Acidaminococcus fermentans DSM 20731: one gene and its partner. The protein of the gene in region 1 binds, or shares a complex with, the protein of each later gene. Links are inferred from orthologs where the notes say so. Each region holds a gene or a part of one and is shown in the gene's direction. Other genes may lie near its edges.

Evidence for each region. The genes of interacting proteins can lie anywhere in the genome.
Region 2: the proteins of trxA (region 1) and ACFER_RS07880 are in contact, whole or in part, in an NMR structure (PDB 2IPA), measured with the Bacillus subtilis proteins. The link is inferred for Acidaminococcus fermentans DSM 20731 from one-to-one orthologs.

The regions. Positions count from the first base shown.
Region 1 is NC_013740.1:947,765-950,652, forward strand. Bases 62-2,879 are described here. They hold trxA (thioredoxin), read left to right. Parts: upstream 62-1,220; coding sequence 1,221-1,538; downstream 1,539-2,879. Other genes in these bases: ACFER_RS04285 (3'-5' exoribonuclease YhaM family protein), read left to right, coding at 62-801; ACFER_RS04295 (glycosyltransferase family 2 protein), read left to right, coding at 1,556-2,497; ACFER_RS04300 (C40 family peptidase), read left to right, coding at 2,684-2,879. Outside these bases: more of ACFER_RS04285, read left to right, coding at 1-61; more of ACFER_RS04300, read left to right, coding at 2,880-2,888. UniProt on the Bacillus subtilis protein: Participates in various redox reactions through the reversible oxidation of its active center dithiol to a disulfide and catalyzes dithiol-disulfide exchange reactions.
Region 2 is NC_013740.1:1,708,469-1,711,537, forward strand. The notes cover bases 42-3,040. They hold ACFER_RS07880 (arsenate reductase/protein-tyrosine-phosphatase family protein), read left to right. Parts: upstream 42-1,332; coding sequence 1,333-1,749; downstream 1,750-3,040. Other genes in these bases: arsA (arsenical pump-driving ATPase), read left to right, coding at 42-1,336; arsB (ACR3 family arsenite efflux transporter), read left to right, coding at 1,746-2,789. In the rest of the region: more of arsA, read left to right, coding at 1-41. UniProt on the Bacillus subtilis protein: Catalyzes the reduction of arsenate [As(V)] to arsenite [As(III)]. In vitro, can dephosphorylate para-nitrophenyl phosphate (pNPP).

The DNA.
Region 1 (2,888 bases):
TGCATTCCCTTTATCTGTTTTGAAGCTGGCCCCATCGGCCGGCTCCGGACCATGGAAGCCCCCACACCCTATATAATCGGGGGCAAGGTGGATGTGAACAAATATTCCACCACCATGGCCTACCAGGTGATCGTCCAGAAGGTCCAGGCGGTGACGGAAGAGGACGATTTGTCCGACCTGCTGCCCAGCGGCCACATCGATCTGGAAAAGTACAAGATGGAATTCCAGGCCTTTATGGGCCGGATCCAGGATGACGGGCTGCGGGAGCTGGTGGAAACCCTGTTTTCCGGGAGCACCCTCCGGCAGTTTTTGAAGAACCCGGCAGGGATGCGGCTGCACCATGCCTACGTGGGAGGTCTTCTCCACCATACGGTGTGTGTTACCCGTCTGGCGGTGGCCATGAGCGGAGCCATCGGAGGGGTGGATCTGGACCTGGTAATTGCCGGGGCCCTGCTCCATGATCTGGGGAAGATCCGGGAAATTTCTTCGGATCTGGGCTTTCCCTACACCACGGAAGGCCGGCTCATGGGGCATATTTCCATCGGAGCCATGGCGGTGGACCGGGCTGCCCGGAAAATCCCGGAACTGTCTCCTGACAAACGGGAACGGCTGCTCCACATCATCCTGAGCCATCATGGGGACCAGGACAAGGGATCTCCGGTGGTTTGCGTTACCAAAGAAGCCTTTATCGTCCATTATGCGGATGAAGTGGATTCCATTATGAATCAGTTCCACGAAAAAGAACGGAGCGAAACCTGGGAATACGACAAAATGTTACAGCGGTACCTGTGGAAGGTTTGACGGATTGCCCAACCTATGGTATCATTTCAAGCTGTGAGTGCGGAAAGATAATCGCGGCAGCCCTTGTGGCTGATGAGGAAAGTCCGAGCTCCGCAGGGCAGGATGCTGGATAACGTCCAGTGGGGGCGACCCTAAGGAAAGTGCCACAGAAAACAAACCGCCGGCTCGCCGGTAAGGATGAAACGGTGCGGTAAGAGCGCACCAGCGGTCAAGTGATTGGCCGGCTTGGTAAACCCCATCCGGAGCAAGACCAAATAGGGAAGGGATGAAGCGGCCCGCTGAGCCTTCCGGGTAGCGTTGCTTGAACCTGCAGGCAACTGCAGGGCTAGATAAATGATTATCCTAGACAGAACTCGGCTTACTGAGCACTCACAACCTGAAAAAGTACCTTGTGCCTGAGGCACGGAGGAGGAAATATGATGGAAATGATGCATATCGGCAGTGCAGATGCTTTTGACAAACTGGTGCAGTCCGGGGACAAACCGGTACTGGTGGACTTCTGGGCCACCTGGTGCGGTCCCTGCCGGATGCTGGCACCGGTGATCGAAGAACTGGCCGGGGAACATCCGGAAGTCCAGTTCGCCAAGCTGGATGTGGATCAGGTACCGGATGTGGCCATGCGTTTTGGCGTGTCGGCCATTCCCACGGTGGTACTGTTCAAAGCCGGGAAGGAAGTCCAGCGCTTTGTAGGGGTCGAACCCAAAGGAGCGTATGAACAGGCTCTGGCAGCTCTGTAAAAAGGAGAAGACGCTGCATGAAAAAGATTTCTTTTGTCGTGCCCGTCTTCAATGAAGAGGAAAATATCCATGAGTTTCACAGGCGCCTTACGCAAGTAATGGCGCCTTTGCCGTATGACTATGAAATCCTGTTCATTGACGATGGATCCAGGGACCGGACCAGTCTGCTGATCCGGGAACTGGCGGAAAAAGATTCCCATGTCCAGGGGTATGTGTTTGCCCGGAACTTCGGCCATCAGCTGGCCCTGACCTGCGGTCTGGACCAGTCCACCGGGGACGCGGTGATTTCCATGGACGGGGATCTTCAGCATCCTCCGGAAATGGTGCCGGACCTTCTGAAAAAATGGGAAGAGGGCTATGAAATCGTCCAGACCGTGCGGAAATCCACGGAGGACGCTACCTGGTTCAAAAGTATAACGTCCCGCTTATACTACAAACTGATCAATTCCATGAGCGAGGTCCGGATCACTCCCGGGGGCAGCGACTTCCGGCTTATGGACAGGAAAGCGGTGGATGCCCTGAACCGGTTCCGGGAACGGGCCCGGTTCATCCGGGGCATGGTGAACAACCTGGGGTTCCGGTACACCACCCTGGAATTTGTGGCGCCGCCCCGGTTTGCCGGCCATTCCAAGTTCAGCCTGCGGAAAATGCTCCGATTTGCCCTGGACGGAATTACGGCGTTTTCCCGGGTGCCCCTGCGTCTGGCTCTGTATGTGGGGTGCATTGCCGGGCTGGGCAGCATCCTGCTGATCGGTCATGTCATTTATGTGAAATATATCGTCCAGGATGCGGTGCCCGGGTGGACCACTTTGGCTGCAGCAGAGTTCTTCCTGGGAGGCGTGGAGCTGATCGGCATCGGTATTGTGGGGGAATATGTGGGCCGGATCTTCGATGAAGTGAAGCAGAGACCTTTGTATATTATTCGTGAACATATCGTGAAAAATGGTAACAGCCGATAGACAGGAAATAAGAGAATTGTTATAATAAGAGCCGGCAAAACTAAATAAAAAAGCCGAATCACAGCAATGTGAACGGGGGAACCAAAGTGGGGTTAATTTCTTCGGAATAGGGCATCTCGACCCGCACCCGGCAGCTAACTTCGTAGGCGTAATCGAGAGGATGTGTTTATTATATTTAGGAGGATGATGCTTGGCGTAGTGCTGGCAGCGGCGACCACCGCAGCAGTGGCATTACCTGCGCAGAACGTATTTGCCAGTTTCAAACCAGGTCAGTCGGGACCGGAAGTGGCAGCCATCCAGGAACAGCTCCTGATGGAAGGCTATGACATCGGGATCCCTGACGGGGTCTATGGAGCCCGTACCGTGGCTGCGGTAAAGAAATACCAGGCCA
Region 2 (3,069 bases), 760 kb from region 1 along the record:
TCCGGAAACGGCCACAGCTTATGATAAGATCATTTTCGATACAGCTCCCACCGGCCATACCCTGCGGATGCTCCAGCTGCCTTCTGCCTGGAGCCAGTTTATCAGCACCAGTACCCACGGAGCCTCCTGTCTGGGTCAACTGTCCGGCCTGGAAAGCCGGAAGGCCCTGTACCGGCAGGCTGTAGAAACGCTGGCGGATCCTGGCCGGACCACCCTGCTTCTGGTGGCCCGTCCTGACCGGCCTCCGCTTTTGGAAGCGGACCGGGCATCCCGGGAACTGGCCAAACTGGGCATCGGCAACCAGCAGCTGATCATCAACGGGCTGCTGGAAAAAACCGATGATCCGGTCACCAAAGAACTTTTTGCCAAACAGCAGATGGCTCTGGCAGAAATGTCCCAGGGGCTGAAAATCCTGCCATCCTGGCAGATTCCCTTCCGGAGCTACAATGTGACCGGCCTGGACCATGTACGGGCTCTCCTGAAAGGGGAAGTGGCCCCAGTCGCCGGACGGGAACAACAGGCTCCCGTCTACACCCTCCAGGAGGTGGCGGAAGATCTGGAGCGGAATCATCGGAAGGTCATCTTCACCATGGGCAAAGGCGGCGTGGGAAAAACCACTGTAGCGGCCTCCCTGGCTCTCCGTCTGGCCCAAAAGGGACACCAGGTACTGCTCACCACCACCGACCCGGCCGGCCATCTCCAGGAAATCCTGGATCAGACGGACCGGCTCCAGCTGTGCCAGATCGATGAGCAGGCTGAACTCCGCCGCTACCAGAAGGAAGTCCTGGACCAGGCCCGGAAAAATGGCCTGAAAGAAGGAGATCTGGCTTACATCGAAGAAGACCTCCGTTCCCCCTGCACCCAGGAAATCGCCGTGTTCCGGGCATTTGCAGAAATCGTGGCCCGGTCCGGGGACCGGATTGTCATCATCGACACTGCCCCAACCGGCCATACCCTGCTGCTCCTGGAATCCACAGAAAACTACGACCGGGAGATCCGCCGGACCCGGGGTGCTGTTCCCCCTGCCGTCCAGCAGCTACTGCCCCGGCTGAAAGGGCCGGAAACGGAAGTGGTGATCGTCACCCTGCCAGAAGCCACTCCTGTGTATGAAGCCCTGCGTCTGGAAGCAGATTTGAAACGGACCCGGCTCTACAGCCGCTGGTGGATCATCAACCGGTGCTTCAGCCAGACTGCCGCCCAAAGCCCTCTGCTAAAGGCCAAAGCGGACCGGGAAATCCCCTGGATCAACCAGGTGGCAGCCCACGCCAGCGGCTGTGCGGCAGTGATTCCCTGGAAACAGGCAGAAATCAAAGGAAAGGTGCTGGAAACATTATGAACCGAAAACCTGTTGTCGCTTTTCTCTGTATCCAAAATTCCTGCCGGAGCCAGATGGCCGAAGCCTTTGGCCGTCACCTGGCAGAAGATGTGTTTGTCAGCCGTTCTGCCGGTACCTGTCTGGCAGAACGGATCCATCCAACCGCCCAGCGGTTGATGAAGGAACTGTACCGGATCGACATGGAAAAAGAAGGCCAGTTCCCCAAAAGACTGGAATCCCTGCCCACGCTGGACATGGTGGTGACCATGGGCTGCGGTGTCCAATGTCCGGTACTGCCCGGGGTGAGGACCCTGACCTGGGAAATCCCTGACCCGGCCGGCAAACCAGATCCAGAGTTCCGTACCATTATAGAAACCATCCGGTCCCAGGTGCTGTCCCTCCGGGATCAGATGAAAGGAGATGTCACAAAATGAAGGAAGGTAAAGATCAGGGCATCAGCCCGTTCCAACGGTATCTTTCTCTTTGGGTATTCCTCTGCATGGTGGCTGGAGTCCTGATAGGCCATTTCCTGCCGGCGGTGCCCCGTTTCCTGGACCGGCTCCAGATTGACGGGATTTCCATACCCATTGCCATCCTGATCTGGATCATGATCTATCCCATGATGATGAAGGTGGATTTCCAAAGCATCCGTGAGGTAGGGCGCCATCCCAAAGGACTGTTTGTCACCTGGATTACCAACTGGCTGATCAAGCCCTTTACCATGTATGGTCTGGCTGCCTTCTTCTTTTATCATGGATTCCACGGATTCATTCCAGAGGAACTGGCCACCCAATATCTGGCCGGGGCCGTTCTCCTGGGTGCTGCTCCCTGTACGGCCATGGTATTTGTATGGAGTACCCTGACCAAAGGAGATCCCGCTTATACGGTTGTCCAGGTAGCCACCAATGATCTGATCATCCTGGTGGCATTCGTACCCATTGTCAAATACCTGTTGGGTGTATCCCATGTAACTGTTCCCTACAGCGTGCTGTTCCTGAGCATCTTCCTGTTCGTAGTGATTCCCCTTGCCGGAGGGATCCTGACCCGGATCAGCGTCATAGAGCGGAAAGGTGCTGCTTATTTCAACCAGATCTTTGTCCATAAATTCGATCAGGCAACCACCTGGGGACTGCTGCTGACCCTGGTGATCATTTTCAGTTCCCAGGCCCAGGTCATCCTGTCCAATCCCTTCCATATCCTGCTGATCGCCATTCCCCTGGTCCTTCAAACCTATCTGATCTTTGCCATCGCCTATGGCGCCAGCAACCTGCTCCATCTGCCACATGACATTGCAGCTCCGGCCGGCATGGTCGGTGCCTCCAACTTCTTCGAACTGGCCGTAGCCGTGGCCATTGCCCTGTTCGGAGTTACCAGCCCCGCCGCCCTGGCCACCACCGTAGGCGTGCTGACAGAGGTCCCCGTGATGCTGAGCCTGGTGAAAATTGCCAACAGGAAACAACTGGACCACAACTGACAAAAACATAGGGAGTAAAGGCGCTGTGAAAAAATCATCCACAGCGCCTTTATTTTGCTAGCGTCAGCTGGCTTCCATCAGCTAGTGACTAGTGACTAGTGACGGGGTGTGAAAAAGCATTTTTTCACACCCCCTTTTTCAGTGGCTGGTGGATAGCGAGTAGTGGTTGGAAAAGAATTTTTTGCACGCAGGGCAGGTCGGTAAGCAGGTCGATCAAAGCAATCGGCCCCTACAGCGTTGGGGTCATAGCAATACCGTATTCCCTCAGCCGGGCAGGGTG